DNA from 3 places in the Duganella sp. AC917 genome. Region 1 is predicted to be linked to each of the others. Evidence: predicted binding sites of a transcription regulator. Region 1 holds the regulator's gene; each other region holds the start of a gene.
The links. The regulator LexA, encoded in region 1, represses DNA repair genes until DNA is damaged. The targets are predictions, from matches to a motif close to ACTGTATNNNNATACAGT.
Positions count from the first base shown of each region.

Region 2: the regulator LexA is predicted to act here: its motif matches at 1,907-1,924, upstream of imuA (translesion DNA synthesis-associated protein ImuA).
Region 3: the regulator LexA is predicted to act here: its motif matches at 7,471-7,488, upstream of ACZ0BA_RS02225 (PA0069 family radical SAM protein).

Region 1 covers NZ_OZ409848.1:238,675-248,761, forward strand. The annotation lists gene ACZ0BA_RS01050 (serine hydrolase domain-containing protein) at 1-806, shown strand, start outside; gene lexA (transcriptional repressor LexA) at 816-1,454, opposite strand; gene ACZ0BA_RS01060 (DUF5695 domain-containing protein) at 1,572-4,277, opposite strand; gene rpsF (30S ribosomal protein S6) at 4,438-4,830, shown strand; gene priB (primosomal replication protein N) at 4,861-5,166, shown strand; gene rpsR (30S ribosomal protein S18) at 5,182-5,472, shown strand; gene rplI (50S ribosomal protein L9) at 5,499-5,951, shown strand; gene ACZ0BA_RS01085 (replicative DNA helicase) at 6,093-7,478, shown strand; gene ACZ0BA_RS01090 (DUF47 domain-containing protein) at 7,594-8,220, shown strand; gene ACZ0BA_RS01095 (anion permease) at 8,239-9,252, shown strand; gene ACZ0BA_RS01100 (hypothetical protein) at 9,284-9,523, shown strand; gene ACZ0BA_RS01105 (hypothetical protein) at 9,631-10,014, shown strand.
Region 2 covers NZ_OZ409848.1:2,248,501-2,258,587, reverse strand. The annotation lists gene ACZ0BA_RS09755 (Y-family DNA polymerase) at 1-1,193, opposite strand, end outside; gene imuA (translesion DNA synthesis-associated protein ImuA) at 1,120-1,866, opposite strand; gene ACZ0BA_RS09745 (response regulator) at 2,263-2,697, shown strand; partial or broken gene ACZ0BA_RS09740 (SDR family NAD(P)-dependent oxidoreductase) at 2,807-3,094, shown strand; gene ACZ0BA_RS09735 (SDR family oxidoreductase) at 3,195-3,356, shown strand; gene ACZ0BA_RS09730 (hypothetical protein) at 3,503-3,769, shown strand; gene ACZ0BA_RS09725 (TonB-dependent receptor) at 3,789-6,221, opposite strand; gene ACZ0BA_RS09720 (FecR domain-containing protein) at 6,416-7,414, opposite strand; gene ACZ0BA_RS09715 (sigma-70 family RNA polymerase sigma factor) at 7,414-7,911, opposite strand; gene ACZ0BA_RS09710 (hypothetical protein) at 8,062-8,868, opposite strand; gene ACZ0BA_RS09705 (glycoside hydrolase family 43 protein) at 9,083-10,066, opposite strand.
Region 3 covers NZ_OZ409848.1:498,503-508,589, forward strand. The annotation lists gene ACZ0BA_RS02200 (methyl-accepting chemotaxis protein) at 1-1,244, shown strand, start outside; gene ACZ0BA_RS02205 (tRNA-uridine aminocarboxypropyltransferase) at 1,276-1,914, shown strand; gene ACZ0BA_RS02210 (Hsp70 family protein) at 1,915-4,806, opposite strand; gene ACZ0BA_RS02215 (Hsp70 family protein) at 4,809-6,674, opposite strand; gene ACZ0BA_RS02220 (DUF2760 domain-containing protein) at 6,671-7,273, opposite strand; gene ACZ0BA_RS02225 (PA0069 family radical SAM protein) at 7,538-8,692, shown strand; gene ACZ0BA_RS02230 (gamma-glutamylcyclotransferase) at 8,684-9,286, opposite strand; gene ACZ0BA_RS02235 (LysR family transcriptional regulator) at 9,388-10,087, opposite strand, start outside.

The DNA of each region.
Region 1 (10,087 bases):
GCGAGATCGGTCTCGACGACCCCGCCGCGCGTTATTTGCCGGTGAAGCTGCCCGCCGTCGGCGAGCGGCAGATCACGCTGGCCGATTTGTCGTCGCAGTTGTCCGGCATTCCGAGCATCCCGACCAACTTGGCGCCGAAGGATGACAACAACCCGTTTGCCGATTACACGGTGCCGCAGCTCTACGAGTTTGTATCGGGCTTCACGCCGACGCGGCCCGCCGGCGAGAAGTACGAGTATTCCAACGCCGGCGTCGGCTTGTTGGGCCATATACTGACGCTGCGCGCGAAAACCGACTACGAAACGCTGGTGCGCCAGCGCATCACCGGCCCGCTGGGCATGAACGATACGGCGATCTTGCTGACGCCGGTCATGCGCCGGCATCTGGCGGTCGGCTACGGCATGCCCGGCATGCCGGCTGCCAATTGGGACATGCCGGTGCTGGCGGGCATGGGCGCGCTGCGTTCGACGACGGCGGATATGCTCAAGTTCCTGGGCGCGAATATGGGACTGGGGAAGTCGCCGCTATACGGCGCGATGCAGGCGGCGCACCATGCGCGTCACGCGCTGGAGGGCAAGCCGGGACAATCGATCGCGCTGGGGTGGCATGTGCTGGAACAGAACGGCTCGCGTATCGTCTGGCACAACGGCGGCACGGCCGGCTACCGCACGTATATTGGTTTTGACGAGGTCACCCGGCGCGGTGTGGTGCTGATGTCGAACTCGCACATGGGCTCGGACGACATCGCGCGAAGGGCGCTCAACGGCGCCTTCCCGATCATCGTCCCCAAGCCGATGGCGATGTAAAAGCCTGGCTTAGTGCCAGCTGCGCATCAGGCCGACCGCCAGGCCTTCCAATGCGAACTCGTCCGCTTCGGGATCGACCTTGATGATCTTGAAGTCCGAATTTTCCGGCAGCAGCTCGACCAGGCTGCCTGTCTTGCGGTAGCGCTTGACCGTGACCTCGTTGCCGATCCGCGCGACGACGATCTGGCCGTTCTTGGCGCTGTCGACTTTCTTCACCGCCAGCAAATCTCCATCCATGATGCCGGCGTCGCGCATCGATTCGCCGCGCACCTTGAGCAGGTAATCCGGCTTCGACGAGAACATCGCCGGGTCGACGCTGTAGCTCGCTTCCAGGTTTTCCTGCGCCAGGATCGGCGAGCCGGCGGCCACGCGGCCGATCAACGGCAACGACATCATCAACGACACCGGCACCTTCGGCGTGGCCGGTTCGGCGTGCACACCCAGCAAGCGGATGCCGCGCGAGGTGCCGGCGGCGATCTCGATGGCGCCTTTGCGCGCCAGCGCCTGCAAGTGCTCCTCGGCCGCATTGGCGGATTTGAAGCCCAGTTCGTTGGCGATCTCGGCGCGCGTCGGCGGGAAGCCGGTGTTTTCGATGGCATCTTTGATCAGATTGAGAATTTGTTCCTGACGTGCGGTGAGCTTGATCATGAGTGCTGTTGGGCCTGTGTATATAGACAGTCTGTATTTTTGTACAGTATGGCCCGCAATGCAAGGAATTTTGTTGTGTTGAGCGAAATAAAATGAAAAAAGTTCGCTCAACGGCGGTCATCGTGGCGTCAGCAGCACCCGTTTGGTCGTGGCGGCCAGCGGAATCTGGTATCCGCCACGTTCGGCCACCAGACCTTGCGGCCTGACTTTGCCGCCCGGGCTGTCGACCAGCAGCCTGGCCGACGGCGTGGCGCTGGTGGCCGGCGCCAGCTCAAGCGTGATCGCGCGGGTTTTCGGATCGTAGGTGGCGCTGTCGATCTTGCCGGCCTCCAAGGTGATCCATGCGCGCGCCGGCGCTACGAACAGGCGCGTGCGGGCGCTGTCCTTGGGCGTGATCTGGACCACGCCATTATTAGCCACTTTCATATTGCCGCCGAAGCTGAGCCAGCCGAAGGTCGGGTCTTTGACCACATACGTGGCGCTGGCGTAGGCGTGGCCGTAGAAGCCCATGCCGTAGTCGCCGCTGTAGGCGTCCCAGCGCATCATGTCCGGCCACGCGTGGAAAGCGGCCGACGAGAAGCCGTCGCGGTCGATGTTGGTGATCCCGCCCAGCAGGCCACCGTAGGCCACCCGCAGCAGGTGCAGATCGGACGGGTTGGCGCGGTAGGCGTCGAACAGCGGCACCGCGTTCAAGGTCGAGCCGTAGTGGTGGATCTGGCGCTCGATGCGCGCGGTCTTGCCGCCGTACAGGAAGTCCCAGTAGCGGCGGGCGTTGCCGTTGTAGCCCCAGCTCGGGATCGCCGGATCGTAGCCCAGGATCACTTCGCGCGTGATGTCGGCCTGCTTGGTGTAGCCGAAGTGGCGCATCCACGCGTAGACTTCGGCCTGGCCGGTAGAGTCCCATGCCATTTCGCTGCCGAACGGGTAGGCGAGCGTGCGCCAGTGGTCGGCGCGCCGCTTCATCATGCTTTCCATGTCGGCCGCCTCGGCCTTCATGCCTTCGCGCTGCAGGTCTTTTAATATGTCGACGAAGACGTCGCCTTCCATCAGGCCGAACTGCGCGTACTCGGGCGCGTCGCGCACCATCGCCACGGTGGTCTGATAGGCTTTTTGCAGATACCAGCGCCAGTCGTGCGCGGTGACCAGGCCGACGTGGTTGCGCGCCAGCCGGTACAGCACCCAATGGCCAGTGGCCACGTGCGGATAGTTGTAAGCGCGGCCGAGGTCGTCCGCGTCCTTTTTCGGCCATGAGGCCCAAGTGCCCCAGTTCGCTTTCTGGTTGTAGTAGTTCGGGAAAGCTTTCGGGTCGTAATAGAACAGGCTCTTGCGCACTGCGCCGGCCTGCGGTCCGTCTGCCACCTGCAATTTGCCGACCACTGTCTCGTTGACCAGCCGTTCCAGCTTGGCCACTTCGGCGGCGTCCGGATTGTCCAGTTGCTTGCTGATGGCCGCCACCCAGCTGCCGCCGCCGCCCTCGTCGCTCATGCCGGAGATCCACACGCGCGGGTCGTCGGTGACGATGCGCTTGGCGTCGCGGTCGTAAGTCAGGATGGCAGGCGCGCGCTTGAACGGATCTTTCTTGTCGTCGAACCATTGCTGCGTGGTGGAGAACTTGCCGAGGTCGGCCACGGTCTGCTCCAGCGGCTTCGTGATGAAATAGCTGACCGTCTGCATGCTGCCGTCGGCGTAGGCGACCGACAGGCGCGCCGGTCCCCAGCCGTTACCGCGCACCGTGTAGCGCGTCCAGCCCTTGGCGCCGGACTTGACCGGCGTCACCGCCAGCGCGTTCTCCGGCGAGCTGGTGATGCCGACGACTTTCTGCGGGCTGTTGAGGAACAAGGTCGCCTCCAGATCGGTCGGTACCACGTAGCCCGGGATGCCCACCGCGACCGGGCGCTTTTGCGCGATCAATGCGGTTTCGATGGCGCGGATCGACGGCGCCGTCGCGAAGCGCACGCCGATGTCGCGCCGCGCGCCCGCTTCCAGGGTGATGCTGGTCGGCGCGTTCCATTGCTCGCCGGCGTTTTTCCATTCGTTCTCGGCGTAGGCCTTGCTGGCGACGGTCCAGTCGTAGAAGCCTTCCGACGTTTGCGCGCGCGGGCTGCGGTCGGTCAGCGGGCGCCACGCTTCCAGCGGCGTGCGTCCGTCCGGCGTGACGATCAGCGCCGGGCCCTGGCCGTTCAGGCGCGTCACTTGCACATAGCCGGCGTCGCGCCCTATATAAGGATCGGCGAAACTGGCGTTGGCGTGGGCCTGCTCCAGCGTGCGGTCGGTGATGATGTTGTCGAACACCATCGGCATGCTGAGGCCGCCGATCTCCACCGGCGCGTTGGAATTGTTGATCAAGGTGAAGCGCAGCACCAGCGCGCCGCCTTCGTTGAGCCAGCGCCGTTCGACGGTCAGCGGCAAGTCCTTGCCCAGGCTGGCGGTGATGTCGGCCCCCGCCAGGATCTTGCCGCCGGCCGGGAGCGGCTTGATCGGTTGCCGCGCTGCAGACGACGAGAATTCCTGCCACGCACCGGCGCCGCCGCTGCGCAGGCGCAGGTTGAGGTCGCCGATGTGGGCGTAGCCGTCGTACTGGCGCTCGGCTTCCCTCGGACCGGGCGTGAAGTCGAAGCCGGGGTCGGCGATGGGAGCGAGCCGGGCCAGGGTTTGGGTGTCCGTGCGCAGCGCCAGCAGGAACTGTTTAGTGCTGTACGCCTTGGTGGCGATGTCGGGATGGCTGGGTTTGGCGGCGGCGGGGGCGGGCGCCTCGGCGGCCAGGGCGGAGGCAGCGATGAACAACGAAAACAGCAAAGGGGACAACGCACGGGTAGGTGGCATATTGAAATCCTGTTGGTTTTACAAGATGTTATCACTGTCGTGGGGCGGCGAAGGGGTAGATTTCCGTGCCAAAAGCTGCTATAGTCGCGGGCTTACCTCTTCCCACACCTGTCTTGACGCCAGGGTGGGCTATATTTTCACAGTCCTTAAGGGAGTTTGCATGCGTCACTATGAAATAGTATTTATCGTCCATCCGGACCAGAGCGAGCAAGTGCCCGCCATGATCGAACGTTACAAAACCACTGTAACGACCCGCGGCGGCGCCGTGCACCGTGTTGAAGATTGGGGCCGTCGTCAAATGGCTTACTCGATCCAGAAACTGGCTAAAGCACACTACATCTGCCTGAACATCGAATGCGACAACGAGACCCTGGTCGAGCTGGAAACCGCCTTCAAATTCAATGATGCCGTGCTGCGTCACCTGACCGTCAAGATGAAGAAAGCGGAAACCGCTCCTTCGCCGATGATGAAGTCGGTACAACGTGAAGATGCAGCGAAATCGCATCGCACCGAAGCCCCAGCAGCTCCTGTTGCCGCCGCTCCTGCGGCCTAATTGTTGCAAAACCGAGCTGACACAGCTCCAGTGAATCAAAGCCAATTCATTGCCTTGATCGCCGAACGGGACGCCTTGCGCTATACCCCGGCCGGCATGCCGATCGTGAACGCTGTACTCCAGCACCGGTCGCAGCAGATGGAGGCGGGCATTGCCCGGTTGAGCGAATTCGAGATTTCCGCGGTTGCCGCGGGTGAGATCTCGGGACGCTTCAGTCAGGCGCCACTGGGCGGGGTGTATCAGTTCACCGGTTTTATCAACAAGAAGACACGCAACAGCAAAAGCCTGGTGTTTCACATCATTGATTTTAGTGCTGTCCCAGACAGCTCAATTTAGATACAGGAGCCTCAAATGGCATTCGGTAAAAAGTTCGACAAAAACAAGCTCAAGCTTAAAGAAAAGCGCAAGCAACAAAATCCACTGTTCAAGCGCAAGAAGTTCTGCCGCTTCACCGCCGCTGGCGTTGAGCAGGTTGACTACAAAGACGTTGATACCCTGAAGGACTTCGTCCAGGAAAACGGCAAGATCATGCCAGCACGTCTGACCGGCACCAAGGCGCACTACCAGCGTCAAGTTGACACCGCCATCAAACGCGCCCGCTACCTCGCGCTGCTGCCTTACACCGATCTGCACCACGCTTAATTGCGTAGCAATCCTGGAGAAAAACTATGCAAATCATTCTGTTAGAAAAAGTCGTCAACCTGGGCAACCTGGGTGAAGTCGTTAAAGTTAAAGACGGTTACGCACGTAACTTCCTGATTCCGCAAAAAATGGCCCGTCGCGCTACCGCGTCGGCTGTTGCTGAATTCGAAGTCAAGCGCGCCGAACTGGAAAAAGCTGCTGCCGCCAAACTGGCCGCCGCGCAAGCCCAAGGCGAGAAACTGAACGGCATGACCGTGAACGTTTCGCAAAAAGCTGGTGTTGACGGCCGTCTGTTCGGTTCGGTCACCAACTTCGACATCGCTGAGGCGCTGACCAAAGCTGGTTTCGCTGTAGAAAAAGCTGCTGTGCGCATGCCTACCGGTCCTCTGAAGACCGTTGGCGAGCACCCAGTGAGCGTTGCTCTGCACACCGACGTGGTGGTCGAAGTGACCGTCGCCGTCGTCGGCGAAGCAGCCTAAATTACTTGCACGGGCAGCAATGCCTGTTATGCTAGTAATCATGGCAAGAAATGAAAAAAGCCGGGCTTGCCCGGCTTTTTTCTCGCCAATTTTTTCTCAGCATCGCCTTGGCAACTGCGCTAAGCAGGTATAATTCGCGCCATGAACACCCCCTCCGATCCGCAACTCGATTCACTCCGCGTCCCGCCGCATTCCATCGAAGCAGAACAGTCCGTCATCGGTGGCCTGCTGCGCGATAACCAGGCGTTCGACCGTATCGCGGACATGATGCATTCGGAGGACTTCTACCGTTATGACCACCGCATCATCTTCGAACAGATCGTCAAGATGATCAACGGCTCCAAGCCGGCCGACGTCATCACGGTGTTCGAGACGTTGACGCAGATGGGCAAGGCCGAGGACGTCGGCGGCCTGGCCTACCTGAACGCGATGGCGCAAAACACGCCGTCGGCGGCCAACATCCGGCGCTACGCCGAAATCGTGCGCGACCGTTCCATCCTGCGCCAGCTGATCACCGTGGCCGACGAGATTTCCGGCCAGGCGTTCACGCCCCAGGGCAAGGAAGTCAAGCAGATGCTCGACGAGGCCGAGTCGAAGATCTTCGCCATCGCCGAGCAGGGCGCCCGCGGCGCGGCCGGCTGGATCCCTGTGCAGCCGCTGCTGACCCAGGTGGTCGAGCGCATCGATGAATTATATTCACGTGACAACCAGTCCGAGATCACCGGCGTGCCGACCGGCTGGATCGACCTCGACCGCATGACCTCCGGCCTGCAGCCGGGCGACATGGTGGTCGTCGCCGGCCGCCCGTCGATGGGCAAGACCGCGTTCTCGATGAACATCGCAGAGAACGTGGCGGTCGAAGAGGGCCTGCCGGTGGCCGTGTTCTCGATGGAGATGGGCGGCGTGCAGCTGGCCATGCGTATGCTCGGCTCGGTCGGCCAGCTCGACCAGCACCGCCTGCGTACCGGCAAGCTCAACGACGAGGACTGGCCGCGCCTGACGCACGCCATCCAGAAAATGAACGACGCCCAGGTCTACATCGACGAGACCCCGGCGCTGAACCCGATCGAGATGCGGGCCCGCGCGCGCCGCCTGTCGCGCCAGTGCGGTAAGCTCGGATTGATCGTGGTCGACTACCTGCAGCTGATGACCGGCTCGACCCAGGGCGACAACCGCGCCTCCGAAATCTCGGAAATCTCGCGCTCGCTCAAGGGCCTGGCCAAGGAACTGCAGTGCCCGGTGATCGCGCTGTCGCAGCTGAACCGCTCGCTGGAGCAACGCCCCAACAAACGTCCCGTCATGTCCGACCTGCGCGAATCGGGCGCTATCGAGCAGGACGCGGACGTCATCATCTTCCTGTATCGCGACGAAGTCTACAACCCGGACTCGCCCGATAAGGGAACGGCCGAGATCATCATCGGTAAGCAGCGTAACGGCCCGATCGGCTCGGTGCGCCTGACCTGGATCGGCCAATACACCAAGTTCGGCAATTACGCCGGTAACCTGGCGCTGTACCAAGGCGACTAAGACCGGCAACACCACTGGGCCCGCCACAGCAAACAGGGCGGCCCATCCTGACGCCGCCGGCCTGGCCCGGATGGCGGTCTGTAGCAGTAATCACGACTATGAAACGGAGAAAGACATGTTTGGACGCTTGATGCCCACCGAGGGCAAATTTTTTGACCTGTTCAATCAACACGCCGACCTGTGCGTCAAAGGTGCAAAAGAGATGCTGGGGTTGATGTCCAACTTCGACGACCTGGAAAACCGCGTGCACGCCATCGAGAGCATCGAGAAACAGGCCGACAAGATCACCTACGCCACCGTCGACCTGCTGCACAAGACCTTCATCACGCCGATCGACCGCGACGATATCCACAAGCTCATCACGCGCCAGGACGACATCCTCGACCTGCTCGAGGACGCCGCCCAGACCGTCTCGCTGTACGACCTGCACTCGGTCACGCCGGAAGCCAAGCGCCTGGCCGAACTGGTGCTCGCCTGCACCGAGAAGGTCAAGGAAGCCGTGTCCCTGCTGCACAACATGGACAACTCGCGCCAGATCGTCGCCATCTGCGAAGAGATCGACCGCCTCGAGTCGGACGCCGACCATGTGATGCGCGCGGCCATGTCCAAACTGTTCCGCGACGAACCGGACGTGCGCAACCTGATCAAAATGAAGGCCATCTACGAGATTCTGGAAACCGTCACCGACCGTTGCGAGGATGTGGCCAACATCATCGAAGGCATCATCGTCGAAAACGCATAATTACAAAAAGATCAGTTTATGAATACCATAACAATAAGCATCTACGTGCTGGGCGTGCTGATCGCGCTGGCCCTGGTGTTCGATTTCATGAACGGCTTTCATGATGCCGCCAACGCGATCGCCACCGTCGTCTCGACCGGTGTGCTGAAACCGCAAACGGCCGTGGCGATGGCCGCTTGCTTCAATTTCATCGCCATCTTCGTGTTCCACCAGCTGACCGTGGCCGCCACGGTGGGCAAGGGCACCATCGATCCGAGCGTGGTCGACCAGTATGTGATCTTTGGCGCGCTGGTCGGCGCCATCGTCTGGAACATCGTCACCTGGTACTACGGCATTCCGTCGTCGTCGTCGCACGCGCTGATCGGCGGCCTGGTCGGCGCTGCCGTGGCCAAGAGCGGCACCGGCGCGCTGATCTCGGCCGGTCTGATCAAGACCGTCGCCTTCATCGTGCTGTCGCCGCTGCTCGGCTTCATCTTCGGCTCGCTGATGATGTTGCTGGTGTCGTGGATATTCGTGCGCTCGACGCCGCGCCGGGTCGACAAATGGTTCCGCCGCCTGCAGCTGCTGTCGGCCGCCTCGTACAGCCTCGGCCACGGCGGCAACGACGCGCAAAAGACCATCGGCATCATCTGGATGCTGCTGATCGCCGCCGGCTACTCGCAGGCCGGCGATGCCGAGCCGCCGCTGTGGGTGATCGTCTCGTGCTACACGGCGATCTCGTTCGGCACCTTGTTCGGCGGCTGGCGCATCGTCAAGACCATGGGCCAGAAGATCACCAAGCTCAAACCGGTGGGCGGTTTCTGCGCCGAGACCGGCGGCGCGATCACCCTGTTCACCGCCACCGCCCTCGGCGTGCCGGTGTCGACCACGCACACCATCACCGGCGCCATCGTCGGCGTCGGCTCCGCGCAAAAGATGTCGGCGGTGCGTTGGGGCGTGGCCGGCAACATCGTCTGGGCGTGGATCTTCACGATTCCGGCGTCGGCCTTCGTCGCCGCGATCGCCTGGTGGGTGGGGCAGCACATCATGTAACAAAGCACCGCTCGCGGCGCCTTTCGCGAATATGCGCATCGGCGCCGGCGCGCAGCTGGTCGCCAAGCCGGAGTTGAAGGGCACCGGCTGGGCCAGCGGCATCGGCCAAAAGTACGACAACGCTGTGGGACTGGTGGTTGAGGGCGAATACCTGTTCACGCCGCACATGGGCCTCAAGCTGCGCTATGTCAAAGAGGAGTTCAAGCCGGACAATGGCGGCGCCAAGGTCGATGGCAGCCATGCTGGCGTGCTGTTCAGCTATTACTTCTAAGACGCGGCGCTAGTTGCCGATTCTTTGAACGTCGCGATCAATCTTTGCATTCGCTTCGGATGTCGTCCGTTGCAGTAGAATCGGATACTTTCCCGAATGGACCGAGCATGCAAAAGATTGATTTCGCGGCGTTGACGCGCTTGGCGCACGCCTCAGCCGCCGTGGGCGTGCCGTGTAGCTGCAACCAGACATCGCTGGCAGCCTGGCAGGCGTTGCCGATGACCCTTGAACTTGAGCGCTTCGAAGACGTCGGCACGTTGATGGACGACCCGTACGACGAACCGACCTTTGTCGAGTTCCATCCGGACGGCACACGCTACGACAGCGCGGAAGCGCCGATCGCGCCTCGCTACTATCCCTACAACCGCTGCACGGTGGCGCGATGCATGAACTGTGGCCGCAACTATCTTCGCTACAACGAAGCCGGCGGATATTTCACGGAGTTACGCATTCGAGCATTGCAGCCCGAATTGCTAGCGGACGCGCCGTAACAATACGTGTTCGTGTCAAATAGTCTGACCCCTCAGGCGAGGCTGCTCGCCTCAAGCCACTTCTCCAACTTGA
Region 2 (10,087 bases), 2.0 Mb from region 1:
GTGGCGGGCCCCCAGGTGTTGCACTGCTCCGGACGATGATCAGGAGAGATGACCGGCGTGAGCACGTTTTCGGGTCCGAGTCTGGCCGACAGCAATTCAAGCAGTCGTGCAAAGTCGGCGGGAGAGCCACCCGGTTCCGGGAACAGTTGATCCGTCGGCACCTGCATCGGCTGGAGCTGTCCAGCTTCCAGCCGCAATCCGATCACTGGCGCGGTCAACTCGATCTTCGCCAGGCGCTCCTTCAATAGTCGCAGCAAGTGCGGCTCTTTCCATGCCGGTTCGGCCAAGGTGATCTCAAGCGGCGTCGGCGCCACCGCAGCGCGGCCACGTTCGTGCTCCATCAGCAACGTGAAGCTGCCCACCGCGAGCTGTCGCGCGTTCAGCCATCCGGTCAGTTGCAGGATCAAGGTCGTCGCGCCATGCATCAGCGCCTCTGCATGCTCGATGCGGTCGAACGTTTCGACATGCGCGGAGAAGTGCTCGGGCACCGCCATCCATCGTTGCATCTCGTCCACATCACCGTAGGCGTGATCGAGCACACGTATCAGCTGCTTGCTCGTTCGCCGCAGCAGGCCGGTACGCGGGAGCCGTCGCAGAGCGCCCAAGTCGACCGCGCCGATACCGTCGAACCAGCCGAGGAAGGGCTGGGCCGCTGGCAGGATCCCGCACGGTAGACGATCCAGGCGGGGCGCCATCGTCGCCAGTTGCAAGCAACGCCGGTGGGGCGGCCTGCGTTGATGTGTCGCGTGCGCGAGCAGCCATGCGCCTTGTGCCGTCGGCGCCGCGCCGAGGGATGCGGTGAAGCCGAGCCGTCGTATGCTGCTGCGGACCAGGTGGCACAGCGCCAGCGGCCCGCCGAAAAGGCGCAGGCTTGGTCCCACATCGAGCAGCACGGTGAAGTTTTCCGTGAATGCCACGTCGGGCGTGAACTGCAACATCGCCAGGGCGATGGCGTCCAGCGCGCGCGCCTCTTTCTCGGGCTCGCGGTCGAGCATGATGGTGCCGGGTGCGATCGTCGCCACGCCGCCGCAGCGCATGCCGGAACGCACGCCGGCTTGCATCGCTTGCTTCGAGGCGACCAGCACCTGTTCACTATCCATCACGGCGTAAGGCCCAGGTTCAGACCAGGACGGGCGCAGCGTTTCGAGCGGTAACAACGGCAGGTACAAACTTAACAGCAGGGGCGTTTTCATGATGCAGGGGATGACGGCCGGCAGGCATATCGGGAAGCGGAATAAACAGGGTTTTGTCGGACGCCGGGCCACGGCGCTTTAACACGTCGACGGCGACGCCGCCCAACGCCGGCCGCAGGCCGAGCCGCAACGGGGCAGGGGAGGCCTCGCTGGCGCACGCCATCGGTCGCATCAGCCAGAACCAGATCTCCGAGCCTTGCGCCGCCAGATTCAGGCGGCGCAGGGATTCCGAACGGATATGGTTTTGCCAGAAGACGACGGCGCCGCAACTACCGTTTTTAAGGATCTGTTCCGTCGTCCACAAGGCGTCGCCGGTGTTCGAGGAGCGTATCCACAGCAAACGGCTGGTGTCGATACCCCACGTCTTGAACGCTTGCGCGTGCGGGATGTAAGGCGGCTGCACAAGCGCGATACGTTGTTTCTTCGCAAGGTTGGCCAGCAACGGTTTTAGCAGCTGCAGTTCACCGATGCCTGATTGTTGCAGCATGAGCTCCACCAGCGATGATCGCGGCCAGCCACGGTTGGGCAATTCCAGGTCGAGCGCCGCGTGGCCTGTTGAGGCGGTCGCAGCGCGGGAGACCGCCAGCTCGCTGGCGCGCCAGACGTCCGCGAACAGCGCCGGATTGGTGGCGTTCGCTGGGGCGTGCTGTTGTTGGAGCGTGGCGCAAAGCATGGCAATGTGTAGACTCGAAAGAGACCGTTATCAACTTAATACTGTATGGATATACAGTGTAAGTGGGAAATCGAGATTCCGCAAGTCTGCCTGCGAGAACCAGCATGGTGATTTGGTGATTTGATGTGCGGGTGCTAACAGCCGCTCCCGGACGCCGTGCGACGCTCCTGGCAACGGGCCTCAACTCCGCCGTTTCAGGCCAGATTTGCCGACAGATGTGCCCACAAGCATGAATTGTGTTGTAAATGTCAGATCCAGCAGATTTGCGATTGTTTGTTCCAGGGGTTCTACACTAAGATAGTGGCTATACAATTGCAATTTGATGCCCCGAGCCGCAGCAGATTGCCTTCGTCGGCCCTAGCTTCGCCGATCGCATTCTGCCAATATCGGCCTACCATGACACATCCTGCAGTAGAACGTTCCATTCTCGTTGTTGACGATAACCGCGAGGCCGCCGACCTCATGGTCGAATTATTAACGCTCTGCGGGCATACGGCAGTTGCTGCGTATAGCGGCGCAGACGGCATTTCTCTGGCAGAGCGATTCAGGCCTGAAATCATCTTGCTGGACTTGACCATGCCGGTCATGGATGGCTTTGCGGTTGCGAAAACGCTTCGCGAATCCGAATTGTTCCGTGGAGCTGTTCTGGTCGCATTCACCGCGCGCAGCGATCCGATCACAACTGCGCGAATTGCCAGCGAGGGATTTGATTATCATCTCCCCAAGCCGGTTTCGATTGGACGAGTAATGGATGTCATCTCCAAGGCACGCAATCAGATTGCGTTGGCGAACGACGCTTTGCTGAATCGCTACACGTCGGAGCGTGTTTGACGGATGTACGCTGTAAGCGAAATTCACCTCATCGATTCTATTACTTCGAGATTAATCGGCTGTGCGGCCACAGACCAAACCGGTTGATCTTTCGACTTCCATATCGCGGATGGCGTCCGACAGCACGAGATCGACCTTTCGTTTTGAAGGCAAAGTCGTGATTGTCACGGGCGCCGGATCGGGCATCGGCGCAGCGACGGCGCAGCGCTTTCTGCAGGAGGGCGCGCTGGTCACGTTGAACGGTCGGCGCGAGCACAAGCTGCGCGAGACGCTGGTCGGCTTCGATCCAGCCCGGGCGCTGATCCACCCGGGCGACGTCTCCGACGAGTCTTACGTGAACCAGATGGTGGCGGACACGGTGGCGCGATTCGGCAAGCTCGATGTTCTGGTCAACAACGCCGGCATGGCCATCTTCGGCCCGTTCGAGCAGACCACCACGCCCGACTGCCGCCGAGTTCGGGAAAAACGAGGCGCTCCTGGCCGCTTTCCGCGACCGCATGCCCGCCGGCCGCGCCGCCACGCCAGCCGAAATTGCCGGTGTGATCGCGTTCCTGGCCAGCGACGATGCCCAATTTATCAACGGTGCGATTGTCCCGGTGGATGGCCTGAACGCGTCCAACGGCCAGCCCAATTTCCTGTCGCTGTTTGCAGCTGCCTGAATTCAAGATAAGAGCGGGTAGACTGAGCCGCGACTGGGGTTTTCTGACGCCCGCGCAGGATACCCGACACTATCGTCCACATGTGAGCTATCGAACAGTGCGCTGCCGAGCCAGGATGGAAACTCTCCTGGTGGAGGGTATTAACGATGACTGGCAAAGACGGGAAAGATGCTCACGATGGCGGGGCCGACCGGCGGGTCGATGGTCCGGTGGAGGTGATCGACGAAGGTGTCGTGATCGCCGCCGTCGACGGTGTTGGGCCCGCTATCGACCACATGGCGAAAGCGGGCGTGGACCGCAGCACCGCCTTGCGCGTGATGTCCGGCCCGGAGTATCACCGCGAGCCGCAGAACGGAACGGTATCAAGAGTCCTGCAATATATCGCTGCCCGGCTATGGCCACGAAAGGGCTGACAAACGTCGCGGCGCCTGCTTACCAGCGGCGGTTGTAGGCGACGCTCAACACGGCGCCCGGTGCCGGCAAGCGGCTGCTGTTGTTGCTGTTGCGCATGAGCTGGCTGTAGGCGGGCAGGTAGTAGCGGTCCAGCAGGTTTTCGATGCCGATAGCGACAGCGTCGCGCTGCGTGAACTGATAGCGGCTGATCAGGTCCAACGTGGTGTAGCTGGTGACCTCGCGGCGGCCGAAGCCGGTCACGCCGTTCAGGCGCGAGTCGCGGGCGCCATAATGAGTCGCCTGCAAACGGCTGCTCCAGCTGGCGCCGGGCTTGAGCTGTACGTAGGCGGTCACTTTGGTCGGTGGAATGCGGTAGCCCGTCATGACCTGGTCGCGCTCGCTGCCTTGCGGCGTTTCTCGGCCCGACATCATCGTCAGCGTGCCGCCATAACCCCACGCGCTGGCTTGCGGCAGATAGTCGAGGGTCGCTTCCAGGCCGCGCACCTTTTCGGCGGTGCGGGTCAGGATCAGGCCGTTGTTAAAGCTTTGTACGTCGCCCAGTTTGGAGGTGGTGCGGAACAGCGCCAGCGTGCCCAGCAGCTCGCCCACGCCACCGCGCCAGCCCAACTCGTAGTTGTTGGTCTTGACCGGTTGCAGCGCCGACGAGGCGAGGTCGAACGCGGGCGTGGCGTTGCGGATCTGCAGGCCCATGTCGGGCAGCTGGAAGCCCTGGCTGAACGAGGCGTACAGCTCCTGCCCCCGGACCGGTTTGAACACCGCGCCGACATTGGACATCCAGGCGTCGAACGCCAGCGCGCCGCCGCGCACCTGGCGCGGCGTGGCGGCGCGGATCTGCGACAGCGGCACGAAATCGTCGAACCGCGCGCGCGCGTGCTCGTAGCGCAGGCCGCCTTCGAGCGCCCACTGCGCGTTCAGCTTGTACTGCAGCTGGCCAAAGCCGCCGATGCTGCGCGTGGTCAGCGGCGGCATGTACAGCATCGTCCTGCTCAGCTCGAAGGCGACGCCGCCGCTGGCGTCGTACGCTGCGGCGCTGAAGAAGTCGTCGGGCATGTCGCTGCGCTCCTGGTTGAAGTCCAGACCCCACAACATTTTGAGCTGGTTCGTTAGCGGCGAATCGACCGTGGCGCGGCCGCCCCAGACGGTGGAGTTTTGCATCACCTGGTCGACGTTGTTGCCACGCGTCGACACCGCGCGGGCGTCGAACGGCGTGAAACGGGTGAAATAATCGCGGTAGTACAACTGGGTCGACAGCGAACTGCCGGCGATGCCGCTGTGCTGGTAGCTCGCGCTCAGCAGCGTGTTGCGCAGCTGGTTCTGGTCCTCCAGGCGCAGCCCTTTGAGCGGTCGCGCGACCGCTGCGCCGGCCGGCAAGCGGGTCACCGACGGATCGGAGCCGTAGTCGCTGTCCTGCTCGGCGACATAGCGGCTGGCGGCGAACTGCACGCGCTGGTCGCGGTCGATGCGCAAGCCGATCTTGCCGCCGACGGTGTAGTTGTCGCTGTCGAACAGGTCGCCCTGGCTGGGCTCGGGAGCGATGCGCTTGCCTTTGCCGTCGTACGAGGCGCCGATATGCTGCAGGCCGACGTTGAATGCGTAGTCGAGCGCACCGTTGGCGCCGGACATGTAGTGGCTGGCTTCGCCGCCCAGGCCGTCGCTGCCGATGCGCGACAGCGGCGAGCGCAGCGACAAGGTGCTTTCCGCGTGCGGCGCGCCGCCGGCCGGCCGCGTGGTGATTGCGATGATGCCGCCGCTGGCGCCGGCGCCGTAGATGGCGCTGCTGCCGCGCAGCACTTCGACCTTGTCGATGCTGGCCAGGTTCAGCGCCGCCATATTGCGCGCGGAGTCGCGGTTGGTGTTGAGCGGAATGCCGTCGACCAGCACCAGCGTGTTGCGTCCGCGCAGCGTCTGGCCGTAGTCGGTGATGGTGCGGCTGGAATCTGCCATGCCCGGCACGGCTTTGCTCAGCACGGTGGCCAGGCTGTCGGAGGCCTGGCGCAGCTCGTTGAACTCGTCGCGCTCGATCACGGTGCTTTGCCGGGTTGGCCGGATCATGGTGCTGTTGGTGCGCTGCGCGGTCACCTCGACCGCCGGCAATTCCACCAGCGGACGCTCGCTGCGGGCGTCGGTGCCAGTGCTGGCGCCTGGCACGCCGTCGGCGGTTGCCAGCGGCGCGGCCTTGAGCGTGTAGCCGCCGTTGGCCAGCCGTTGCGCCTGCAGGCCGCTACCTTGCAGCAACCGGGCGAAACCGTGGACGACGGACACTGTGCCGCGCAATCCCTTGCTGGTTTTACCTTCCAATCGCTGGCTGTCGTACGACAGCGCCACGCCGGCGTCGGCGGCAAACCTGGACAGCGCCTGGCCCAGCGGGCCGGCGGGAATGTCGCGATACACGGCGGCATCCGTTGCGGCCTGTGCCTGCGCCAGCGGCGACAACGCGACCGCGGCCAGCATCGCTGACGCGCAGTGGAGCGCCATGGCGAACGCCGCGCGCTGGCGGGCGGTCGCGCCCGGATGACGCCCGCCGGACGCTAGCGCAGTCCCCGGGTTTTGCTGCTGATAATTCATTCAAAGCCTTTCGTTCATCAAATGTGCCGCTCTTATCTGATATGTCGAACGAGAGTTTAAAAAGGCTCATCTTTTTTGATTTATTTTGAAGTGGGTCCGACCCGCGCCCAATAACGGGTGAAATATCGGGTCTCCACCGGCAGGGTTTGCTCCAGCATCGACAGCGTCAAGGCGGTGTCGGCTAATGGAAATGCGCCCGACACCGGCAGCCGGGCGACGGCCGGGTCGCACTGCAGCGTGCCGCGCCGGTAGCGGTTCAGTTCGGCCAGGAATTGCGCCATCGGCATGCGGTCGGCGACCAGCATGCCTTGCTTCCAGGCGGTGTCGATCTCGTCGGCGGCAGCGGTGGCGTCGATCTGCGAGCGCGAAAAGGCTGTTTGCCGGCCGGCGGTGACGATCGCCCGGGCCGACGCCGTGTCGCGCGGGCTGACCTCCACGGCGCCCGCGAACACGGCCACACGGCTACGGTCGTCGAGCTGGCGCACAGTGAAGCGCGTGCCGAGCGCGCGGACGGCGCCTTCGCCGACGGTGACCAGAAACGGGCGGGGTGGCTGGGCGGCGTCGCTGGCGGTGGTGACCAGGATTTCGCCGCGCCGCAGATGGATGGTGCGGCGGTCGCGGTCGAATTCGACGTCGATGCGTGTGTCGGTGTTCAAGGTGACCTGGGTGCCGTCGTCGAGCAGGATGTCGCGGCGTTCGCCGATGGCGGTGCGGTGGTCCCCGGTTTGCGGCCAAGGGGTGTAGCGGTAGGTAAGCCAACCGATCGGCGCCGCCACCAGCAGCGCCGCGAGCAGCTTGACGGCGGTGCGCCGTTCAGGCGCGGGCATGTTCTTGAGTGCGGTTGCGCCCGACGCCGGCAGGCCGTCGAATTTTTGTAGCAGGGAGGCGGCTTTTTGCCACGCCCGTTCATGTTCTTCGCTGCGCTGGCGCCAGGCCGCCAGTTGCTCGCGCTGATGCGGACTCAGCGGACCGTCGTGCAATTCCATCAGCCAGGTGGCGGCCTCGGTCAGCACCTGCGGCGAGATGGCCGCGCTATCCGGCCCCGTACGCTCCTCTGCTTGCGCCACGGTTCGCAGCACTACAGCGCCACCAGGCAGCGGCGGAACGCCAGGACCATGTGCCGCTTGACCGTGCTCAGCGATAGGTTCAGCAACGCGCAGATGTCGGCGTAGCACAGGCCGTCAAGCTGGGCCAGCAGGAACACTTGCCGCGCCGTGCTCGGCAACCTGTCGAGGATGCCGTCTATCTCGGTCAGCGTCTCCAGCACGGCCAACCGGTCCTCTGGCGACGGCTGGACCGGCTCGGGTAGCGCGGCCAGCGCGTCGAGATAGGCCTGTTCGAGTTGCCGGCGGCGCAGGTGGCTGTTGAGCAAGCCCTTGGCCACCGCCGTCAGATACGCGCGCGGCTCGCGCAGATCGTGCGGCAAGCGGGCGCTCAGTATCCGCAGAAAGGTGTCATGGGCCAAGTCGGCTCCGAGGTTTCTGCAGTTGAGCTTGTGACCCAGCCACGAAGCCAGCCAGCCGTGATGCTCGGTATAAAGTGCGCCTATTTGTCGATGCGCATCAACGTTGGACATGATGGGTTTCCATTCGGCGAAGGGGACGCTTCAAAGCTTAATGAGAATTATTCTCACTATAACTTGAGTTGTGCGGTTTTAGCAACCGTTCTCGGGCGGTCGTTTCTGCGGCGACGGATTTGCTTGTCCAGCCTGCGAGTGCGTGGGGGGTTAGGCGGAAAACATTCTGAGGAGGGAGGGGAGCAACTGGGAGAGGAAGATCGCGCCGACTACCCAAACGATGATCGAGGTCTTCGCTTCTGCAATGTCCGTCTTTGTCGCTGCCCTGGCTTCGGCGATGTCGGCCTGAGTGAGAGATCGTAATTCCACAATCTCGGCCTTTGTTGCGGATCTTGCTGCCGCAATATCTGCTTGATTGGCAGCTCTTGCTTCTGCAATCTCGGCCTTAGTATCGGCGCTTGATTCCGCAATCTCGGCCTTAGTATCGGCTCTTGATTCCGCAATCCCGGCCCTAGTGTCGGCTCTTGCTTCCGCAATATCGGCTTTAGTGGTGGCGCTGAGTGCGGCAATATCCGCCCTGTTGGCGGCGCCTAATGCAGCAATATCTGCCTTGGTAGTAGCACCTAATGCAGCAATATCAGCCTTGGTAGTAGCGCCTAATGCAGCAATATCAGCCTTGGTAGTGGCACCCAATTCTGCAATATCTGCCTCGGTGGCAGCCCTTAATTCTGCAATATCGGCTTGAGTGGCAACCCTTAACGCAGCAATATCAGCATGGGTGGCGTACCTTAACTCTGCAAGATCCGCTTTGAACGCGGCTCTTGATTCTACGATATCGGCCTTGGTTGCACCGTTCGCAATAATAACGGCGACATCAATTTTGATGGCGGTAATGTTGGCTTCGAGTTTTTCGACGCGCGTCTCCATTCCCCCATCATAGGGCGGCTCGCCTCCACCCGCAACTTCGCCAGGCTTCGGATCGATTTTTCGTTTCTCTGGCAACGGTTGGCTATTCATTTCCAAGTCTCCAGCTGTCTGCGTGTTTGATCCACCAGATCGTAAAAGGTTCCGTCCGCATCGCCGCAGCCGCGCGGAATGCCGGAAGAGCACTAAAAACTATAGCGCGCGACGGTGGGCAGGTTGGACATGGGTCAAGCACGTCTCTGTGAGCCGTGCCTGACCAAAATCAACGGGGAATGGGTAGAGTGGACAGGCTGCTTTAGGACTGGGCTCAACGCGCCGGAGGTGGTGCGCTCACGCCCGCGTCGGTCTGCACCACGGGCTTCATGGTGCCGTCGGCGTTGTACTGCAAATGCTCGACAGTGACGGCGCGGCGTCCGATCGCTCCGTTCATGTCGCCGATCGCCAGGGTGGCGTTGTGCAGGAACAGATACCAGTTATCCTTGAACTGAACGATGCCGGGGTGAATGGTGAAACTGTATTTCCCGGAACCGGTCAGCAGGCCGCGATAGGTCCAGGGGCCGGTGATCGAAGGCGCGGTCGAATACGACACATGCTCGTCGCGCTGCGTGGTGCGGTCGAGCGATGCATAAGTCAGGTAATACAGCGCGCCGCGCTTGTGCAGCCAGGGGCCTTCCTCGAAGTGGGGCGGGGTGATCTCCTGTATCGGTCCATCGAGCTCGACCATGTTGGGCTTGAGCCTGGCGATGTAGCACTGGCGGTTGCCCCATGCGAGCCAGCTGGTGCCGTCATCATCGGTGAACACGGTGGGATCGATGTCTTCCCAGCTATGGGTGCCCTTGGGCGTCATCTTGTTCGTCACGAGCGCCGAGCCGCGCGCGTCCACGAAAGGGCCGGTCGGCTGGTCCGATACCGCCACCGCGATCGCCTTGCCGGGATTGGTGGCATCATGCTCGACAGCGGCGTAGAAATAGAACTTGCCGTTTTTCTCGATGGTTTGCGAAGCCCAGGCATCTGCTTTGGCCCACTTGAAATCCTTCACGTTCATGATGGGCGCGTGGCTGGTCCAAGTGCGCATGTCCTTGGTCGAGTAGACCAGCCATTCGCGCATGTTGAACATCTCGTCGCGCTGCGCCTCGTCATGTCCGACGTACAAATACAGGGTATCGCCGACCACCAGCGGCGCGGGATCGGCGGTGAATTTGTCGCGGATGATGGGGTTCGAACCAGCTGGCGCGCCCGGCGCGGCATGCACGGCGGCCGCCAGCGCAACAGATCCTGCACAGAGCGCCATCCATGCCCGGCTTCGTCGCGG
Region 3 (10,087 bases), 260 kb from region 1:
CCTTCTCCGAGCGGCAGGCCGACCTGCTCGATGCCGCCGCCGTCGATATCCGGGACCAGTACACCAGCGGGCGCACCTTGCTCGTCATGCTGGGCCTTGCCGCCATCGTCATGGGTGTCTTTGCCGCCTGGTGGATCACACGCACGATCACAAAACCGATCAATGAAGCCGTGAAGGTCGCGGAAACCGTATCGTCCGGCGATTTGACCAGCGACATCCGGGTCCACAGCAACGACGAAACCGGGCAGTTGATGAACGCCCTGAAAATCATGAATTCCAATCTGGTCAGCATTGTCGGCCAGGTCCGCAACGGCACCGATTTGATGGCCACCGCGTCCACCGAGATCGCCGCCGGCAATCAGGACCTGTCGTCGCGCACGGAGCAGCAGGCAAGTTCGCTGGAGGAGACGGCATCGTCGATGGAGGAATTGACATCGACAGTGAAGTTCAACGCGGAGAACGCGCGTGAGGCCAACGCCCTGGCGATCAACGCCGCGCAAATCGCCAGCCGTGGCGGCGCCGTGGTGGGCGAGGTGGTGAACACTATGGGTTCCATCAACGACTCGTCGCGCAAAATCGTGGAGATCATCTCGGTCATTGACGGCATCGCCTTTCAGACCAATATCCTGGCGTTGAACGCGGCGGTGGAGGCCGCGCGCGCCGGCGAGCAGGGACGCGGCTTCGCGGTGGTCGCCTCGGAGGTGCGCAACCTGGCGCAGCGTTCGGCGTCTGCCGCCAAGGACATCAAGAGTCTGATCAACGATTCGGTGGAAAAGGTCTCGCAGGGCTCGGACCTGGTCAACAAGGCCGGTGAAACCATGAGCGAAATCGTCACCAGCATCAACCGCGTGACCCAGATCATGACGCAGATCAGCCATGCCAGCGAAGAGCAGAGCCTCGGCATCGCCCAGGTCAACGACGCCATCACGCAGATGGACCAGGTGACGCAGCAGAATGCGGCGCTGGTCGAGCAGGCGGCTGCGGCGGCCGAATCGATGCAGGAGCAGTCGGCCAAGCTGGCCGACGTGGTGAGCGTATTCAAATTGGATGCCTCGTATTTGCAAACGCCGGCGCTCACCGCTACGCGAGCCGCGCCGCGCACGCCGTTACGTCCGGCGCTGCCGCCGCGCCGTGCCCGGCCAGCCGCTATCGCCGCCGGTTCCGCGCCTGCTTCCAAACCGGCGCCTGATGGTACGCGCAAGGCGATCACCACCAACGACGCGGACGGCTGGGAAGAGTTTTAAGCGAGGCGGCGCTTCGGTACAATGACGGTCTATGACCAGTACCGACAGCACATCATCCGAGCCGCGCAGCACGCGGGCGCAATGTCCCGCGTGTCTGCGCCCGCTGCAAACATGCATCTGCCGCTGGGTGGCGCCGGTATCGAATCGAGTGGAAGTATTGATACTGCAGCATCCGATGGAGGTCGCGAACGCCAAGGGCAGTGCGCGTCTGCTGCATCTGAGTTTGTCCAACAGTCGTCTGGAATGCGGCGAATCGTTCGAGCCGGATCGCTTGGGCGAACTGCTGACCGGGGATCGCCGCAGCGTGCTGCTGTATCCCGAGACGATAGAAGACAGATCGCTGGGCCTTGCCACGCCGCCGATGTTTGACGACGAATGGCTCGCTGAGCCGCGGCGATTGCGGTTGGTGGTGCTGGACGGGACCTGGCGCAAGAGCCGCAAGATGTTGTATCTCAATCCACCGCTGCAAGCGCTGCCCCGGCTACCGCTGCGCGATACCCCGCCATCGCACTACCTGATACGCAAGGCGCATTTGCCGGACCAGCTCTCGACGCTGGAGGCCACGGCGTACGCGCTGGCGCAACTGGAAAACGACTCGCATAAATTCAATCCGTTGATCGACGCCTTCGACGGTTTTGTCGCCCAACAGGCCAGCTACGTGCGCCGCTGATCAGGCGATCAGTTTCAAGCCGGGCGGCAGCGACTCGCCGAGCATGCGTTTTTCGTCCGCCTGGTCGAGTTGCACCACTTCGCGTACCATCGCGCTCCAATTGGCGGGAGCGCCGATTGCGGCGAGACGCCGCAAAATTTCGGCGCGCAAGGTCTCGTCGATGTCGCGCGAACGATCGCCTGTCATGCGTGCCAGATGGGCCGCCGCGAAGCCGGCCGGCTCCACCTTTTTCCAGTCCAGCGCCAGTATCTTCGATAACCACTGTGCGACCACCGCGCTGTCGACGACATCGTGCGCGCTGCCGTGGAACGGCTGGCGCGCCCCGACCCGGCTCAAACCCCACAGGAAGCGCGCCTGTGCCGCCTCCGCCTTGCCGGCGTCCGCCGCGCCGGCGCGAGTCTTGTTGGCGCCGGCCTTGGCGGCCGCGCGGGTTGCCGCGTCGAGCTGCGACAGCATCCATGCGCCGATTTCGGCCTTGTAGTTGCCCGGAATTCGTTCGAGCGAGGCGCCCAGGCGCAGCATGTCTTCTTCGCTTCCATTGACCAGGGTTTGCGGGCGCCGGCCGCGCTCCTGCGCATCCGCCTGGACGTTAAAGGCGAAATCGTCGAGCACCCGCAATTGCGCTTCCACGCTCAAGCCGCCGGCCACGCGCCGCCACAAGGTCCACCACTCGGCGCAAACCTGGTTGTCCTTGTGGTGCTGGGCCCCGGCTTCGAACATCGCCCACAATTGTTCGATGCGCCACTCGTCGAGCGGATCGCCAAAACCGGGACGCAGGCAATAACCGCTTAGATTGAGCCACGCGCGCTCGTGTTCCGACGACCGGCGGCGGCCCTTGGCGCGTTCGATCAGCGCGTCGAACAGGCGGCGCAACAGCGGCGTGGCCCAGTTTTCGCGGCTGCCCAACAAATGCTCGAGCTGTGCGCGCAACTGCTTGACTTCCTTCACATCGACCTGCAGCGCGCGGCTGCCGAAGATACGGTCTATCTTGTCGATTGCCGCGTTCAGGCCGGCCGGCATCGGGGCATTGTGGGGAGCATTCGCGCCGACGTCGTCGGCCTCCGGGATAGCGGCGTCGCCGCGCAACTGGAACTCCAGCAGCCAGCGCTGGGCATCCGCCATCGCAACGCAATGCACTTCCAGCGTACCGACCTCGCTCAGCGTGGTCGCCAGTTGCACCGGAATTTCCTTGCGGGCGTCGGCGGCGCCGCTGTCGCGCAACACGGTAGCTATCGGCGGCAGCTGGACGTAATCGTCCGGTTGCAGGTCAACCAGTTCGCCGGCCTGCGGCGGCGTGGCGTCCGATGTCGATGACGCCAAATGGAAGCGCACGGGCCGGCCAAGCCGCAGTGCGAAGGTGCGTTCGGCCAGCAGGATCTCGCGGTTCTCCGCGCTGCCGCGCGGCAGGATGCAGACGGCGCGGCGCGGCTTGTCGGCGCGCTGCTCGTCGTCCAGCAGCAGGAAGTAGCTGCGTGGCGAGCCGCCGCCGATCACCGGCGCCTGGCCGGCTTGGCCCAGCGCATACGCCACGCCACCGCGCGCGACGGCGACATCGGGATCGTCGTTGTTCAGAACCCGCAGTGGCTGTCCGCGCCAATGGGACAGTACTTCCTCCAGACGGCGGGCCAGGGCGTCTGCCCGGAAAACCCCGCCGTTCAGCAGCAGCGTGTCGGGAACCGGTACCGTCGCATGATCGTCGGCGGCCAGGCCCAATGCCTCGCGGGCCGCCGCCGCGTGCTGTCGCAAAAAGCCCGCCAGGTGGCGGGTGATGGCGGCGTCGCTGGCGTAGGGCAGGCCGAACTCGATGATCGCACCGCGCCCGCGCGTGGCGGGATCGCGTGAAGGATTCATTGGGAAGAAGCCGTCCACCACCAGCGCGGCCACTTCGTCGCGTGTCAGCTCGGCCGAGCGGGAAGCGCCGATCAGGCGCGAGCCGGAACCGAGCAGGGTGACGGTGGTGCGCTCCGGCGCGTCGGCTGCCAGCAGCAGTTCTTTCGCAGCCCGGCAGCGTTCCGCCAATTGCGCCAGACGGCTGGACGACAGACGCGGCGCCGGCACGTCGCCAGTTTGCGCGGACGCCATCCGCGTTTCGACCAGGTGCGCCAGCGCCAGATCCATATTGTCGCCACCGAGGATCAGGTGATTGCCGACGCCGATGCGGCTGATCTCCGGTTGGCCGTCGGTCATCCCGACCTTGATCAGACTGAAGTCGGTGGTGCCGCCGCCGACGTCGCATACCAGCAGCAGCCGCGTCTCGGCCAGATCGGCGGCAAGCGTTTCGCGCTGGCGGTACAGCCAATCATAGAAGGCCGCCTGCGGCTCTTCCAGCAAGCGCAGGCCGGACAAGCCGGCCAGGCGCGCCGCTTCGAGCGTCAGCGCCCGCGCGCCTTCGTCGAAGGAGGCGGGAATCGTCAGGACGATTTGCTGCCGTTCCAGCGGATGCGAAGGAAAGCGCGTATTCCACGCGCAGCGCAGATGCGCAAGGTAGGAGGCGCTGGCGGCGACCGGCGACACCTTGGCCACATCGGCCTCGGAACCCCAGGGCAGGATAGCCGCCGTGCGGTCCACGTTGGGGTGCGAAAGCCAGCTCTTGGCGCTGGCGACCAAACGCCCGGGCACCTGCGCGCCGAGTTTGCGTGCCAGCCGTCCGATGACCACTTGCCGCAAACCCGCCACATCGTCCTGCCGCCATGGCAGTTGCAGCTCGCCTTCGGCCAGCTCGCCCTCCGCAGGGTGGTAGCGCACCGAAGGCAGCAGCGCGCCAGCATCCACCTCGCCCGGCGCCACCAGCTGCTCGATATCGAACAGCTGAATCCCGGCGTTGCCGGGCGCCGAATAGGCCAGCACCGTGTTGGTGGTGCCAAGGTCGATGCTGACGATGTATTGACTCATGCTCAGGCGGCGGCGCTCTCGGTGGCGCCGGAGCGCACGTCGAACTCCACTTTCCAGCGCTGGCCGTCGTTGGCCACGGCCAGCAATTCAAGCGTGCCCGATTCGGTCGCCATCGCATGCAGGCGCACCTGCACTACGTCGCCGGCCTGACGGCCTTCCGGCGACAGCGTCGCCTGAATCTCGTTCAACTCGATCAGTTCCTCCGGACCCCAGAAGTCCAGCAGCTCGCCGATCTGGTCCTGGCGCCGCACCGAGGAGCCGAAGAAGCGGAACTGCACCGGCTCGCCGACCACCAGTCCGAACTCCTGGTTAGGGAGTTCGATCTCGCTGCCTTCCTCCATGCCGAACGGCGCCACGCACAGCGCCTGGATCGGCGGCTCCATGCCTGGAATGGCCGGCATCGACGATTCGATCGCGACGTAATAGGCGCGCGCCGTGCCGCCGCGAATCCGCACACCGCTGCCGCGACGCACGTAGCTATAGTAAGCAGCGCCACGCGCGACAGCCAGATCCAGATCGGCGCCCGCCAGCATGCGCGCCGGGTCCGCGCCCTCCATATACAGCCAGTCGTTGAGGGTGCTCATGACGCGCTGCGCCAGCAGTTCGGACTTGAACACGCCGCCGTTGAACAGCACCGCCGTCGGATGCAGGAAGCTGGCGTCGGCACTGTGCTTGCCGGCGTAGCCTTCCAGTTCGCTGGTGGCGCCGACCTGGCGTGCCAGGAACGCGGCCAGGTGGCGCGTGATGCCCGCGTCCTGCGCATACGGCAGGCCAAGCTGGGTCAGACCGGCGCGGGTGCGCACGGCGGGACGCGCCGCCGCGTCCACCGCAGGGAAGAAACCGTCGAGGATGAAGGTGGTCACTTCATCGCGCGTCAACTCGGTGCGGATCGAGCCGCCGATCAGCTTCGAGCCACGGCTCGGCACCACGATAGGCCAGGTTTCGACGGTGGCATCGGCCAACAGCTTTTCCTTGGCCGTGCGGCAGCCGTAGGTCAGCGCCCGCATTTGCCAGGCGTCGAGCTGGGTGCCGTTGGCGGCCAGCTTGCGCGCCACCAGGTGGGCCAGCGCCAAGTCCATATTATCGCCGCCAAGCAGAATGTGGTCGCCGACGGCGATGCGGTGCGGTTCCAGCACGCCGTCGCGTTCCAGCACGGCGATCAGCGAAAAGTCGCTGGTGCCGCCACCGACGTCCACGACCAGAATGATGTCGCCCGGCTTGACGTCTTTGCGCCAACGGCCTTCGCTGCCCTGGATCCAGCTGTACAGGGCCGCCTGCGGCTCCTCCAGCAAGGTCAGATTGGTGTAGCCGGCGGCGCGTGCCGCGTCGGCGGTCAGTTCGCGCGCGCCCGGGTCGAACGAGGCGGGAATCGTCACCGTCACCGCCTGTTCACCGAACGGCGCCTCCGGGTGCGCCTGTTCCCACGCCTGGCGCAGGTGCGACAGGAAGCGGGTTGACGCCTCCAGCGGCGAGACGCGGGTCACTTCTTCCGGCGCGTCGTTGGGCAACAGGGCGCTGCGGCGATCGACACCCGGATGGCTCAACCAGCTCTTGGCGCTGGAGACCAGGCGGATCGGCGTGGTGGCGCCACGGCTGCGCGCCATTTCGCCGGCCACGCCGGTTTGTTCGGCCGCAGACTGCTGCCACGGCAGGCTCAAATCGCCCGGCGCCAATTCGTCCGCGTGCGGCAGATACAGGAATGACGGTAGCAGCGGCAGGTCTTCCACCGTGCCGGGCGCCGTCAACTGCGGAATCGCCAGCACGCCGTGCTGGGTTTTCTCGCCGTCGCTCGTCGTCAGGTCGACATACGACAGCGCGCTGTGGGTGGTGCCAAGGTCGATGCCGATGGCGTAGCGTGGGTCGCTCATAATTCCACCTCCGCCGGTGCCAGGATCGCTGCGTCGTGCGCTTCGGCCAGTTTCGGCAAGCGTACGTTCGATGCGCGCCAACCGCGATGGCTCAAGGCGCCGCGGAACGGCGCCTTGCCGACGACGTTGCCGGTCAGGCGCACGGCGCTGGCGTCGAAGCCTTCTTCCAGCACCACGCGGCTGCCTTCGGCCTCGCTGCGTACCGCTTCGATGGTGAAGTGCTCGCGCAGCACCTTGCCGCAACCTTCGTGCACCACGCGCGCGGCGGCGCCGATGTCGGCGTCGGAATAGGCGCTCAGGTTCTCCTGGGTGAAGTCGATCAGGCGCGCCTCGCGCTGGAACAGGCCAAGCAGCTGAAGCGCGGCGTCCGGCGTGGCGACGCGCAGCGTGACCGGGGCGGGCACTGGGGCCGGGACCGGCGCTGGAGCGGGGGCAGGGGCGGGAGCGGAGACCGGCGCGGCGGACGGTTGCGGTTCGCCGGCGGCGATGCGCGCCAGGCGGGCGGCGTATTCGGCGTCGGACAGCGCGCGGAAGAAGGCGCCGATGGCGATCGATATCCGGCTAAAAAAAGACGGCAACGGTTGAGTCGAATTGTTCATGTCTAGCTCGCGTAGAGTGAGCCGGGCCGCTGCTGGGGCGGCGGCCTGGCGGAATGTGGGGTCGGGGGCGCGCGTGGCGCAGGGAAAGTCTTGCCCCCGGAAGCCCCGCATGATACCAGTTCGGGCGCGGGCGCCAAAGACGCGAGGGCCGCACCTTTGATTTTTCGCTTGATATGGCCATTTGGAGCGCTTAGAATACTGGATATATATACAGTATCAGCGTAGCGCCGGCGATCCTCGCCCGGTGCCCGGCCCCTAGTGATCATGAACCACGACGAAAACAACCAAGAGCACGTGATGCTGCCGCCTCCTTCGCTGAAGGCGCAAAAGGGCCGTGGCGCGGTATCGAACCTGCAAGGGCGCTTCGAGGTCAACGCACGGGAAGCGTATGACGACGGCTGGGAGCGCGAGGAAGAAGAGGCGTCGCCGTGGAAAACCCAGGTCACGGACGAATATTGTAAATCGATCCTGAGCCGCAACGCCTCACCAGACCTGCCGTTCAGCGTCTCGCTGAATCCGTATCGCGGATGCGAGCATGGCTGTATTTACTGCTTTGCCCGTCCCACGCACAGCTACCTCGGCCTGTCGCCGGGCATGGACTTCGAGAGCAAGATTTTCGCCAAGGTCAACGCGCCGGAAATGCTGCGACGCGAGCTGGCCAAGGCCGGCTACGAGCCGGAGTCGATCGCGCTTGGCGTCAACACGGACGCCTACCAGCCCTGCGAGCGCGAGCGCAAACTCACGCGCCGGGTGCTGGAGGTATTGCAGGAATGCCAGCATCCGGTCGGCCTGATCACCAAATCGTCGCTGATCGAGCGCGATATCGACATCCTCGCGGCGATGGCCGCCAAGCGGCAGGCCGGCGTCGCCATCACGCTGACGACCCTGGACCCGGCCATCTCGCGCACGCTGGAACCGCGCGCAGCGGCTCCGGCCCGTCGGCTGCGCACGATCCGCACCTTGACCGACGCCGGCATACCGGTGGCTGTCAGTGTCGCGCCCATCATCCCGTTCGTTACCGAGCCGGATATCGAGCGCTTGCTGGAGGCCGTCAAGGAAGCCGGGGCCGTCACCGCGCACTACACGGTATTGCGGTTGCCGTGGGAGGTGGCGCCGCTGTTCCAGCAATGGCTGCAGGCGCACTTCCCGGAGCGGGCACAGCGTGTGATGAACCGGGTGCGCGAGATGCGCGGCGGCAAAGACTACGACAGCAGCTTCGGCTCTCGCATGAAGGGGGAGGGCGTGTGGGCGGAACTGATACGGCAACGCTTCAAGATCGCCACCGAGCGCCTCGGACTGTCGGGCCAGGGTAGCCGCTTCCACACCATGGACGCGTCGCAGTTCACCCGGCCGCTGGTGGTGCCTCCGCTGGGCGCGCGCGCCAAGCCGGCGGATGAAGGGCAGTTGGATTTATTCTGACGTCACTGTTGAGGGAGGGGTGGTCAACGCGGCCAGATGCCGTTCGATCTCGAAGACGTGCTGGTCGTGGCGGCCCAGTTCGCGCAGGGCGTGCGCCAGATGGTTGAGGTAGTCGCTGTTGGGGCCGCTAGGGCCGGTGGAACGGGCGATGTGGTGTGCGATCTCCTGCTCGGACGCTTCGCCGAGGAAAGCCGTGTTGTTCGGTGTTGCGATATAGACCAGGCCGAGGACGCTGTCGTCGTTGTCGTTATCGTCATCGAAAGTAATGGTGATCGCCAGCCGCAGATAGCCGTTTTTCTCTCGGTGGTCCAGGTGGGCGAAAACCTCCGGCGTGACGAGATAAGCCATGCCATGGCAGATGGCGCCGGCTTCCTCGATGATGGTGACCACGCGGCCCGGCGCATCCGGCGTGCCGCGATGGTCGTGCGAGCCTTGCCAAAAGCGTCGCGTCCAGTTGGCGATACTCGCAGGACGGCGTTGCAGATAAGGAAAATCGGCCTTATAGATCAACGAGCCGTAGCCGAACAGCCAAACGCTGTGGTGGCCGTCGAACTGATCCATCATCTGGTTGATGGCGATGGTGTCTGCTGTCATGATCGCTTCTGATGTGAGCTTGCTTCGGTATGCGGAATACTCATTTATCGAAGCATACACACGCCACATAGCGGGCGGTAGTGGGGAATATGTAAGAGTTCTTAACTGAGCGGAACGTTCCACTCGTGCGCGGCCACGTATTCCCGCAGGAAAGCGACGAAACTCTCGGCAGCCGGCGACAGCGCCCGGGCGTTGCGCGTGTAGACAAAAAAACGACGCGTCAGCTCCGGGTCGAGCAGTTGACGCATCCGTAGTCCATACAGCTGTACCATTTTTTCCGCGTACGGCAAGCAGACGGTGATGCCCAACCGCGCATGCACCATCGCCAGCGCGGTGGTCATGAAGGTCACCTCGTTGTACGGGCTGAGCGACAGCTCGCGGAACGACACGTGCATATCGCGCAACAGCCGCTCGGTGAACTGCCCCTGCAAGGAAATGAACGGGTAATCGTTGATATCGGCCCAGGTGATGCGCTCACGCGACTCCAGTGTATGTCCGGCTGGAAACACCACCACAAACGGCATCTCGAACAAGTGCTGCGCCTCGATTTCGGCGTTGGCGTCGCGCTCCGGTCCGATGCCGAAGTCCACCTCGCCGCTGAACACGCGCGCCGACACCTGCTCGACCGGACTGTCGGCCAGCCGCACCTGCACGTCCGGATAGAGCGCGGAATAGGCGGCGATGGCCTCGGGCAGCAAGGTGCACGACAACATCTGCGGCGCCGCGATGCGCACGATTCCTTGCTTGAGCGCCTTGCGGCTGGCGATGTCGGCCATCGCGCGATCCAGATCCTGCAGCATC